3 regions of the Paucilactobacillus nenjiangensis genome follow, and region 1 is predicted to be linked to each of the others. Evidence: predicted binding sites of a transcription regulator. Region 1 holds the regulator's gene; each other region holds the start of a gene.
The links. The regulator HrcA, encoded in region 1, represses chaperone genes, less so after heat shock. The targets are predictions, from matches to a motif close to TTAGCACTCNNNNNNNNNGAGTGCTAA.

Region 1 (4,296 bases):
GGAATTACGTTTCTAATGGGTTATTTGGAGTATATGTATAGTTTTGCGTTAGTTTTATGGGAAAAGAGTGCACCGTTTCCTATTTGGATGCACACGTTTTATTTTGCACATGATTCGACTGGAGCAATCGTTTTTGCCCTCGCGGCATTGGCAAATAATAATTTTTGGTTCTTCTGGTCAGCTTCAGGCGCACTAATGGTTTGGAATCTGTTTGAAATTTTCAATTTATATAAAGCAATCACAGTTGAAAGAAACGAGATATGGGGCCACTTATATCCGAATGGTCAAGTGACAGTGGGACAGGCCTTTTGGAAAGTTGTCGTCCAAATCATTATGATGATTGCGATTGTTAACTTGTTCCGGGCCTTTATGCACGATCCATACATGTTCAAATGGTTCATCTTTACTAATGTCATTATGGCCATTTTTCCTGGACTCTACTGGGAACAACGAAAAACACAAACGGGTGGATCAATGAGATTGGCGATTGTCATCTTTATTGGCACCTTGAATAGCTTTATTCTAATGAATATGTGGGCATTGAGCAGTCATTACTTCTCGATGGCGGCGAATCCATGGTTTTACCTAATCGGAATTGTGTCAATTGCATATTCGATTCGGTCACTTTGGAAGTATCGTCAATTACCAGCCAAGCCACAACTATTTAATGGTAAAAAACGCATTTGGTAATCAAAAAAGTTACTTTGAAAATTTATCAAAGTAACTTTTTTTAGTGTCGTGATGACCGGTGTGAACCGCCAGCTTTACCACCTTTAATTACGTGGCGTTTAAATTTAGTTTTATTTTCATTAACGAGTTTAAAATTTTTCATTTTGTACGCAAATGGTTCGTCGCTCATCCGTTGTTTTGTCCAAAATTGCATATCTCCAATCATTTTTTCTAGCGTGACTAATTGTGAAGGATTATTTTCACGCACCGCTTCATCGTGAATATCAGACTGGAGCCGTAAGACTAAGTTTTGATGATACTTGAGTAATTCCATCGTTAAGTCGGCTTTACGATATTGATTGAACAAACCTTGGATGGTTTCCATTGCTTCTTTGACATTGCTTGGTTGAACATAACGATTTTTTTCTGTATCTGACATGAGAGCTCCTAATATTAAAATTAATTCAAAATTTTGGTAAATTACTTTATCATACAAAGTCTAAGTCGTTTGTGGAAGATTTTGATATCGACTTAGCTAAAGCGAAAGTTGCTTGCAAAATAGGCTAAAAAATGTTGACTTTTCTTGACTTTAAATTGCGGACTTGGTATATTATAGATTGTGTTTAGCACTTGAGTGAGTCGAGTGCTAAAAAGGAAGTGATAATTATGTTAACAAAACGTCAAAGTGATATCCTGCAAGCAATTGTACGCCATTACACCGCCACAGGGCAACCGGTTGGTTCAAAGTTATTGGCAGACAGTTTACCTGAGAAAGTCAGTTCAGCGACTATTCGTAATGAAATGGCTGCACTTGAGGAAATGGGATTAATCGCCAAGGAACATTCGTCATCTGGTCGGGTGCCTTCAACAGTCGGTTATCGGTATTATGTCGATAATTTGCTAGATAAGCAGGCCGTCGATGCGAGTGATGTGGCAATTATTCAGAATTCGTTTGGCCAAGATTTTAATAAAATAGATGAAATTGTTGCCAGGTCGGCTGATATCTTATCCGACTTAACAACATTTACGACATTCACGTTAAAGCCAGAACAAAAAATGGCTCGCTTGAGTGGTTTTCGTTTAGTGCCATTAGGTAATCAGCAAGTCATGGCAATCTTGGTTACTGATAGTGGAGATGTTGAAAGCCAAACGTTCACCATTCCCCGAGATATGAACACCGATGAGTTAGAGTCAGTGATTCGACTCATTAATGATCAATTATCAGGGTTACCATTAACTGAAGTTTTGACGAGATTGCAACAAGATATTCCATTGCGGATTAAGTCCTACATGCGGAGCCCAAGTGGAGTGCTTAATATTTTTGATAACATTTTATCACATGTGTCTAGCGAACAATTTTTCGTTGGTGGAAAAATGAATCTATTAGGTTTTTCACACAATCATGATCCCAATTCACTCCAAGCACTATATGGACTGCTAGATCAAAACGAAAGTTTGTCAACCGTTCTTGACCCACTTGATGATAATATCAACGTGCGGATTGGTTCTGAAATTTCTAATAAATTATTAGATGATTTTAGTTTAATTACCGCGACGTATGATGTGGATCAATATGGGAAAGGCATCATTGCCGTGCTTGGGCCAACACGGATGCCATATTCTCGAACGATTGGATTAGTTAGTGCTTTTCGCGAAGAACTAGCTAAGCAAATGCTAGATTATTATCACCGTTACTACGATCAATAGGAGGTTCCATATTAATGGCTAAAGACGAACACAAGAAAGCCGATGAAGCTGTCGAGGAAGTCAAAGAAGAACAAGTTGAAACACCTGAAGTTGATGAAACCACAGATGCTCCCGAAGTAAAAACCGAAGAAGTTTCTGAAGTAGATCAACTCAAGGCTAAACTAGCGGCAGCAGAAGATTCACTGCTCCGTGAACAAGCTGAAATTCAAAATATGAATAATCGTTTCAAAAAGGAACAATCCAATCTGTTAAAATATGATGGTCAATCATTGGCTAAAGCAATTTTACCAGTCATGGATAATTTGAAACGAGCTCTTGAAATTGAAGTCAGTGACGAAAATGGGCAACAGTTAAAGAAGGGAATTCAAATGGTCCATGATCATTTAGATGAAGCTTTAACCGGCAATTCGGTGACCGAGATTGAATCACTTGGTAAAAAATTTGATCCAACGCTTCATCAGGCTGTGCAAACAGTTCCCGCTGAAGATGGACAAGAGGCTGATACAGTCGTTCAAGTACTACAGGCTGGTTATCAGTTAAAAGATCGAGTTTTACGTCCAGCAATGGTCGTTGTTTCCCAATAATTAAAATAAATAAAAATAAATAAGAAGAGGTAAGTTTAACATGGCAAGTAATAAGATTATCGGAATTGATTTAGGAACTACAAACTCAGCTGTTGCTGTAATGGAAGGTAATGAACCTAAAATCATTACTAACCCAGAAGGTAGCCGGACAACACCATCTGTTGTTTCATTTAAAGATGGCGAAACTCAAGTTGGTGAAGTTGCTAAACGTCAAGCAATCACAAATCCTAACACAATCGTATCAATCAAGAGTCACATGGGTGAAGCTGGTTATACGGTTGAAGTAGAAGGTAAGAAGTATACTCCACAAGAAATTTCAGCAATGATTCTTCAATATTTGAAGAAATATGCTGAAGATTATCTTGGTGATGAAGTGACACAAGCCGTTGTTACGGTACCTGCATACTTCAACGATGCCCAACGTCAAGCTACTAAAGATGCTGGTAAAATTGCCGGCTTAGATGTTAAGCGGATTATCAACGAACCAACTGCATCTTCATTGGCATATGGTCTCGACAAGCAAGATAAAGATGAAAAAGTGCTTGTATATGACCTTGGTGGTGGTACTTTTGATGTTTCCATCCTTGAATTAGGCGATGGCGTGTTCCAAGTACTTTCAACTAATGGTGATACTCATTTAGGTGGGGATGACTTTGACCAAAAGATTATCGACTGGCTTGTTGAAGAATTCAAGGCCGAAAATGGCGTTGATTTAGCTCAAGACAAGATGGCCTTACAACGTTTGAAGGATGCTGCTGAAAAGGCTAAGAAGGACGTTTCTAGCGCTAACGAAGCTACGATCAGTCTTCCATTTATCTCGGCCGGTGCTGCTGGACCACTTCACATGGAAAAAACTATGAGTCGTGCTAAGTTCAACCAATTAACTGTTGATCTTGTAGAACGCACAAAACAACCAGTATTGAACGCTTTGAAGGATGCCGATTTATCATTTGGCGACCTTGACGAAGTGATCTTAAATGGTGGTTCAACTCGTATTCCAGCCGTTCAAGAAGCTGTTAAAGAATTAACTGGTAAAGAACCTAACCACTCAATCAACCCTGATGAAGCCGTTGCAATTGGTGCTGCGGTTCAAGGTGGTGTCTTAACTGGTGATGTTAAGGATGTTGTTTTACTTGATGTTACGCCACTTTCACTTGGTATCGAAACTATGGGTGGTGTGATGACTCAATTGATTGAACGGAATACTACTATTCCTACTTCAAAGAGCCAAACATTCTCAACTGCCGCTGATAACCAACCAGCTGTTGATATCCATGTGTTACAAGGTGAACGTCCAATGGCCGCTGACAACAAGACACTAGGTAACTTCCAATTA
Region 2 (4,296 bases), 510 kb from region 1:
TAACTTCGCCGTGCTGTGTTTCTCCATATACTCACTCATATCAAAGCGAATCATTGAATCGGTTGAACCGAATAATTCTTTGGCCAGTTGTTTAGCAGTTTCTGTTTTACCAACTCCGGTAGGGCCAACAAACAGGAAGGAGCCAATTGGACGACCAGATTTATTCAAACCAATCCGGTTCCGACGAATTGCCCGGGTAACTTTATTAACAGCTTCATCTTGACCAATTACGTTAGCTTCCAAGTTTTTATCTAAATCTTTCAATTGAGATTGTTCTTGTTTTTGTAATTCGCCAACTGGAATATTGGTCTTTTCTTCGACAATCGTTTGCATGTCTTTTTCAGTGACCGTTGCGGATTGATCCGAATGATTTTCTTCGGCATCTTTCTTGGCTTTTTCGAGTTTCGCGACTTGATCACGGTAAAAGGCAGCTTTTTCATAATCTTCATTGTCCAAAGCTTGTTGCTTATGGGCTTCAGCCGTGTGAATTTCATTTTCAATTGTGGCTGGATCAGCGGTCTTTAAAGTTAAGTTCTTTTTGGAACCAGCTTCATCAAGTAAATCAATCGCCTTATCAGGTAAGAAGCGATCTTGGATGTAGCGCGCAGATAACTTAACAGCTGCATCAATGGCTGCGTCAGTATATTTAACGTTATGATAATCTTGGTAACGTGATTGAATTCCACGTAGAATTTGTAAAGTTTCTTCTACAGATGGTTCATCAACTTGAACTGGTTGGAACCGACGCGCTAAAGCGGCATCTTTTTCAATCTTACGATATTCATTTAAAGTCGTCGCACCGACTAGTTGGAATTCACCACGAGCGAGGGCAGGTTTTAAGACGTTACCTGCATCCATACCACCTTCAGCATTCCCAGCACCCATAATTTCATGGATTTCATCAATAAAGAGGATGATATCATCGTTCTTGGAAACTTCATCCATTAATTTTTGGAGTCGTTCTTCGAATTGACCACGGACACCAGTACCTTGGACCAATGACACGACGTCTAAACGAATAACTTGTTTATGGGATAATTTAGCAGGGACTTGACCGGCAACAATTGCTAGTGCTAAACCTTCAACCACGGAAGTTTTACCAACTCCGGCTTCACCAATCAAAACGGGGTTATTCTTCGTCCGACGATTCAAGATTTCAATCACACGGTTGATTTCATTGTCCCGTCCAATCACGGGATCAATTTTGCCTTGCTTAGCTTGTTCAGTTAAGTTGAGACCAAATTGAGCGAGTAAACTATCGCCGCCGTTATTATTACCACCGCGACCACGTTGAGCTTGTTGTTGTTGATTTTGTTGCGCTTGCGAAAATTGAGCTTGGTTTTGTTGTTGAATTGCGCGAAGCATTTCATCTAAACTACCAAACCCGAATTGACCGTTATTGTTGTTATTATTGTTATTTGCCATTCCGTTACCTCCATTTAAGAAGTTTTGTGTTTGTTTTAATTGCTGATAGCAGTTTTGACAGAGGTCAACTTGTGTCCGTTGACCATTCAATGAAACTTGTAGGTGAATGGTGGCGGGATTCTGTTGACAATTTTGACACAACATGAAGTGAACCTCCTTTTAATAGTAGCAGTGTTTGGTCAAAAAAACATTGACCTTCTTTGACCATTGACTATATTATACATGCATTTATTTTAAATGCAAGTCATTTGTATTAACTCCGTAACCGTTGGTACATAAGGGATTAAGAAGGCTCCGTAAAAATATTGTTGTAGAAAATTTAGCAAACTAACTCGTCGAGTGCTAATTAATCTCTGGTATAATAGACGCTAGGAGGTCGGTTATGGATAAAGATTATTTTCAGTTATTAGAACAGCTTCGAACCGGCGTAATTACAGAGTTACCGATTGAAGCCAGTGAGTTTGTGGAATTCCAAGCAATCTTCCACGCTTACGAGTACCGAAAAAGAATAAAAGGGCAGGCGATGCGGGGCGGACAGATTATCTATCGGATGGTTGCCGAATAGCTAAATAAACCGTTTACATTATTTAACTTGAATTTAACGCTTACAATTGCTAAAATATTAACAAACGAGAACGGATTGTCCATAAAATTGGAGTTCTCATTAATTTATACTCTTGAAGGAGATTGATATCATGGAAAAACAAGATTTTAACGTAACAGCAGAAACAGGAATTCACGCACGTCCAGCAACTATTTTGGTGCAAACTGCATCAAAATTTAGCTCAGACATTACTCTTCAATATGATGGTAAGGGTGTCAATCTTAAGTCAATCATGGGTGTTATGTCACTTGGTGTAGGCCAAGGTGCAGCAGTCACAATTTCAGCTGAAGGTGCTGATGAAAAAGACGCAATTGCAGCTATTGCTGAAACTATGAAAAAGGAAGGACTGTCTGACTAATGTCAAACCGACTCAGTGGAATTGCCGCCAGTAATGGTATCGCAATTGCGAAGGCTTACATGTTAGTAGATCCCGACCTGTCTTTTAATGAAGAAACTATTACGGATACAAAACGTGAAGTCGAAAGACTTCACGATTCATTTAGTGAATCAAAAAAAGAACTCGAGATTATCAAGGAACACGCAGTTAAATCACTAGGTGAAGAAGAAGCAGCAGTTTTCGAAGCACATATTACGATTTTGACTGATCCTGAACTAATTGGCGCCATTGAAACTAAAATCAATGACGATAAAGTTAATGCTGAGTCCGCAGTCAAAACCGTCACTGATATGTATATTGGGATGTTTGAGGCAATGACCGATAACCCTTATATGCAAGAACGTGCGGGTGATATTCGTGACGTCACTAAACGGGTCACGAGTCACTTATTAGGAGTAATCCTTCCAAGCCCTTCATTAATCGATTCCACTTCAATCGTAGTTTCACACGATTTGACACCTAGCGATACGGCTCAATTAGACCGTCAATTTGTGAAAGCATTTATCACTGATATTGGTGGTCGGACTTCACATTCAGCTATCATGTCTCGAACCCTTGAAATTCCAGCCATTGTTGGAACCGGGGATGCGACAACTTCAATTAAAGACGGTGATACCATTATTGTTGATGGTAATACCGGAGAAATCATTATTGATCCTTCAGATGATGAGATTAAACAATATGAAGCTGAAGCAGCCAAGTTTGCGGCTGAACAAGCTGAATGGAAATCTTTAAAAGATGCCAAAACTGTTAGTGCTGATGGCAAACATTTTGACATCGCTGCTAATGTTGGGACTCCTGATGATTTAGATGGAGTTCTGGACAATGGTGGGGAAGCAATTGGTTTATTCCGTTCTGAATTCTTATATATGAATTCATCAGAATTGCCAACTGAAGACGAACAATTTGAAGCTTATAAAAAAGTAGCTGAGGGGATGAACGGCAAACAAGTTGTTGTTCGGACCATGGATATTGGTGGCGATAAGCATTTACCATACTTACCATTGCCAGAAGAAATGAACCCCTTCTTGGGTTACCGGGCTATTCGAATTAGTTTGTCTCAACAAGACATTTTCCGGACTCAGTTGCGTGCGCTCTTGCGTGCATCTAATTACGGTAAAATTGCCATTATGTTCCCTATGATTGCCACGGTTAACGAGTTCAAACAAGCTCGTGCTATTTATGATGAAGAACGCCAAAAGATGATTGATGCTGGACAACCAGTTGCTGATAATATCGAAGTCGGAATGATGATGGAAATTCCTGCTGCAGTTATTATCGCCGATAAGTTAGCCAAATATGCTGATTTCTTCAGTATTGGAACTAACGACTTGATTCAATATACTTTTGCGGCCGACCGTGGAAACGAACATGTTTCTTACCTCTATCAACCATACAATCCATCATTGCTTCGCTTGATCAAGCAGGTGATTGACACTGCTCATGCTGAAGGTAAATGGGCTGGTATGTGTGGTGAAATGGCTGGCGATCAAATCGCCGTTCCAATCTTAATGGGACTAGGTCTTGATGAATTTTCAATGAGTGCGACATCAATGCTTCAAACGCGTTCATTAATGAAACGCTTGAATACTGCTGATGTTAAAACCTTAGCTGACAAAGCTCTTGAACTTGAAACAAATGAAGAAGTTCAAAAGTTAGTCGAAGATTCATGTAAGTAAATATGATTAATAATTTGGATTTTGATGAAAGGTGACTTTCATTGAAATCCTTTTTTGTTTTGCCTTGGTATCATCAAATTAAGATCGTTTTCAATTCAATCCAGACTTCAATTGAAAATATAAAAAAATACCAAACCTCATTCAGTCATGAACGTGGTCTGATATTACTATGTCGAATAATTCTTATTTAT
Region 3 (4,296 bases), 420 kb from region 1:
TATTACCGCTGGGCGAATCTTGTTTGAAGGTAAAGTGAATGGATTGATCATCTGTGGTTGGTCGATCCATGACTTTCATCTTGTCCAGTTGTTTTCGTCTGGCCTGGGCCCGTTTAGTCGTTGAAGCACGAACGATATTTCGATTAACGAAGTCTTCAAGCTTATTGATTTCAGCTTGCTGATGTTCGTAATGTTTCATCTCAGTCTTTAAATCTTCGGCCTTTAGGTCCATAAATTGTGAATAGTTCCCGGTATAGTGTTTCAATGTTCCTTGGCTCATATCATAAACTTCATTTACGACCCGATCCAAAAAGTATCGGTCATGAGACACGATTAATAGGGCACCGCTGTAATTTTTCAAAAAGTCTTCTAACCAACCCAAAATGGTCATATCTAAATGGTTAGTTGGTTCATCTAAAATGAGTAAATCGGGCTTTTGCAAAAGTAACTTAGCTAGTGCCAATTTTGTCTTTTGTCCACCGGAAAGACTGCTGACAACAGTTTGATATTCGTCTGCAAAGCCAAATCCGTTTAACACACCGCGCATTTGGCTTTCAATTTCAAAACCGCCGTTACTGGCATAATTGGACTGTAATAAATCATATTGACGTAAGACGTCAGCATATTCGTCTGTTGATGAATCAAGAGTGGCAATTTTATTTTCTAGGACATGGATTTTATTTTCCTGTTCATGCAAATCTGCGTAAACGGTGTCTAATTCATTCCAGATGGTTAAACTACTGTCCAAGCCTTGATCTTGAGCTAGATAGCCGATGGTGGTATCTTTTTTGGTACTAATTTCGCCTTCGTCAGGTTGAGTGATTTGTGCAAGCATTTTTAAGAGTGTGGTTTTACCAGCACCATTGCGACCGACTAATGCCACTCGTGAACGATCCTGAACTTGCAAATTAACATTTTTAAAAAGATATTCGCTGCCAAATCTGCGAGCAACGTTTTGTGTTTGTAAAATTATCATGTGTTTACCTCGAAATATAATACTAAAATTGTAGCATAATTAAGCAGTAAACCGTATCAAAACAAAAAAATGATAGCGTTTTATTTGAAAGAAGTTTCACAATCTAGTTACATATGCTACAATTGACGGTGAAGTAAATTTCACAAGCAGGAGGATGAGTTATGACAAGTAAGAAGATTCCTCGCGCCACAGCCAAACGATTACCCATTTATTATCGCTATTTAAATATATTATTAGATGCTAATAAACATCGTGTATCATCGACAGAATTATCACAAGCGGTTCAAGTTGATTCTGCAACTATTAGGAGAGATTTTTCCTATTTTGGTGAGTTGGGGAAGCGTGGATACGGATATGACGTTGAGGATTTATTGAATTTCTTTAAAGAAATTCTAAATCAAGACAAGTTAACGAACGCAGCTTTAATTGGTGTAGGTAATTTAGGACACGCACTTTTGAATTTCAATTTTCACAAGAACAGTAATGTTCGGATTAGTGCAGCCTTTGACGTGAACGATTCAATCATTAACACGGTTCAAAGCGGGGTACCAATCTACTCTGTTGATGACCTGGATCAACAATTACGGGACCAACAAATTGACGTCGTTATCTTATCAGTGCCATCTGAAACTGCCCAAGCAGTGACAGATCAAATTGTTAAAGTTGGCGTACGTGGTATCTTGAACTTTACACCGCTCAGATTAGGAGTGCCAAAAGATGTCAGAGTACAAAACGTTGATTTGACCAATGAATTGCAAACATTAATTTATTTTATTGATCATTACAATGCTAATGACGAACAAGCATAATTAAGTCAGCCCAATCGTGGGTTGGCTTTTTTTGATAAATGTGGTTAATTCTTGCAATTTAATCTGAAAATGATATAGTAGATTTTGTGATTAGCACTCGAAGGTTTTGAGTGCTAAAAATAAAATGATGGAGGGATAGACGTGTTAAAACCATTAGGAGATCGCGTTGTTTTACAAGCTGAACAAGAAGAAGAAAAAACCATTGGTGGGATTGTCTTGGCATCTAATGCCCAAGAAAAGCCAACTGTTGGTAAGGTAATTGCCGTCGGTGAAGGCCGAGTTCTTGAAAACGGTGAGAAACTTGCTCCTTCAGTTAAGGAAAATGATCGCGTATTGTTCGACAAATATGCAGGTAATGAAGTTGAGTATGAAGGCCAAAAATATTTAGTCGTACATGAAAAAGATATCGTTGCAGTGATTGATTAAGCTGCAAATGACCAATAAAATTTAAACTAATATATTCAAAAATTTTTATGAGGTGAAAAATTATCATGGCAAAGGAAATTGAATTTTCTGAAGATGCACGTGCAAAAATGCTCAAAGGTGTCGACAAATTAGCTGACACAGTTAAAACTACAATTGGACCAAAGGGACGTAACGTTGTTTTGGAACAAACTTACGGTTCACCAACAATTACCAATGATGGTGTAACAATCGCTAAGGCCATTGATTTGGAAGACCATTTTGAAAATATGGGTGCCAAGTTAGTTGCTGAAGTTGCTTCAAAAACGAATGATATTGCTGGTGATGGTACTACTACTGCTACCGTCTTAACACAAGCAATCGTTACTGAAGGTATGAAGAACGTGACTGCCGGTGCCAACCCTGTTGGTATCCGTCGTGGGATTGAATTAGCCACTAAGGCAGCTGTTGAATCACTACACTCAATGTCACACGATGTTAAGACAAAGGATGATATTGCTCAAATCGCTTCAATCTCAGCCGCTAACGAAGAAGTTGGTGCTTTGATTGCCGACGCAATGGATAAAGTTGGTAACGATGGTGTCATCACGATTGAAGAATCTCGTGGTGTTGACACAACTTTGGATGTTGTTGAAGGAATGCAATTTGATCGTGGTTACATGTCACAATACATGGTTACTGACAACGATAAGATGGAAGCAGACTTAGACAATCCATATATCTTAATTACTGATAAGAAAATTGGTAACATTCAAGATATCTTGCCTTTATTGCAAGGGGTTGTTGAACAAAGCCGCTCATTATTAATCATCGCTGACGATATTACGGGTGAAGCTTTACCAACACTTGTTTTGAACAAGATGCGTGGAACTTTCAATGTTGTGGCTGTTAAGGCTCCTGGCTTTGGCGATCGTCGTAAAGCACAACTTGAAGATATCGCTATTTTGACTGGCGGAACTGTTATCACTGATGATCTTGGCTTGAACTTGAAAGACACGACACTTGCTCAACTAGGACAAGCAAACAAAGTTACAGTTACTAAAGAAAACACAACTATTGTTGAAGGTGCTGGCGCTAAAGAACAAATTCAAGAACGTGTTGAATTGCTCAAGGGCCAAATCGCCGAAACAACTTCACAATTTGATCGTGAAAAATTACAAGAACGTCTTGCTAAATTAGCTGGTGGAGTTGCCGTCATCAAAGTTGGTGCCGCAACTGAAACTGAGTTAAAAGAAAAGAAGTATCGGATTGAAGATGCTCTTAATGCAACTCGTGCAGCCGTTGAAGAAGGCTTCGTTGCTGGTGGTGGTACTGCATTAGTTAACGCAATTGATGCCGTTGATGCTCTTGAAGCTGAAGGCGATGCTGCTACAGGAATCAAGATTGTTAAACGTGCACTTGAAGAACCAGTTCGTCAAATCGCTGAAAACGCTGGCTTAGAAGGTTCAGTTATTGTTGAACGTTTGAAGGGTGAAGCAAGCGGAATTGGTTACAATGCTGCTGATGACAAGTTTGAAGATATGGTTGCAGCCGGAATCGTTGACCCAACCAAAGTTACTCGTTCAGCCTTGCAAAATGCTGCTTCAGTTTCAGCCTTGTTATTAACAACCGAAGCTGTTGTTGCCGACAAGCCTGAAGATAATCCAGCTCCTGCAGCTCCCGCAGCACCAGGAATGGGCGGAATGATGTAGTTTGATTAATTAGTTAATAATAAGTGGGCACGATTGAAAATGCATTTTGTTTAGGCCAAAATAGTAGTATTTAAAATCGTAAATATATTGACTCTATTAATCCCAATAAGATTACTAAAAAACCGAGTATTGCTTTTATAGCATTACTCGGTTTTTTCAACAATTTAGGGTATACTTGGATTTAATAATGAAATGTACTAGTAGTTGAATTTTGAAAGTAGTACAATAGCGATTGTTCGATTTTTTAATTCAAGGAGATATTTAATATGTGGCGTTATTTAAAGCGCATGATAATTGGTAAACCGTTGAAAACACTTGATGAAGGCGGGATGCATCTTACTAAGTTCAAAGCTTTAGCTTTGTTGTCTTCAGATGCACTTTCATCAGTGGCATACGG

Region 2: F0161_RS04240 (ATP-dependent Clp protease ATP-binding subunit) is a predicted target of HrcA. The motif match lies at 1,745-1,771, and genes of this name have one in related genera.
Region 3: groES (co-chaperone GroES) is a predicted target of HrcA. The motif match lies at 1,876-1,902, and genes of this name have one in related genera.

Annotation. Positions count from the first base shown of each region.
Region 1 covers NZ_CP043939.1:1,357,107-1,361,402, reverse strand. The annotation lists gene F0161_RS06975 (hypothetical protein) at 1-690, shown strand, start outside; gene F0161_RS06970 (hypothetical protein) at 731-1,108, opposite strand; gene hrcA (heat-inducible transcriptional repressor HrcA) at 1,336-2,376, shown strand; gene grpE (nucleotide exchange factor GrpE) at 2,391-2,960, shown strand; gene dnaK (molecular chaperone DnaK) at 3,001-4,296, shown strand, end outside.
Region 2 covers NZ_CP043939.1:842,795-847,090, forward strand. The annotation lists gene F0161_RS04240 (ATP-dependent Clp protease ATP-binding subunit) at 1-1,569, opposite strand, end outside; gene F0161_RS04245 (hypothetical protein) at 1,808-1,990, shown strand; gene F0161_RS04250 (phosphocarrier protein HPr) at 2,121-2,387, shown strand; gene ptsP (phosphoenolpyruvate--protein phosphotransferase) at 2,387-4,105, shown strand; gene fucP (L-fucose:H+ symporter permease) at 4,289-4,296, opposite strand, start outside.
Region 3 covers NZ_CP043939.1:1,776,528-1,780,823, reverse strand. The annotation lists gene F0161_RS09145 (ABC-F family ATP-binding cassette domain-containing protein) at 1-976, opposite strand, end outside; gene F0161_RS09140 (redox-sensing transcriptional repressor Rex) at 1,138-1,785, shown strand; gene groES (co-chaperone GroES) at 1,927-2,211, shown strand; gene groL (chaperonin GroEL) at 2,277-3,899, shown strand; gene F0161_RS09125 (APC family permease) at 4,166-4,296, shown strand, end outside.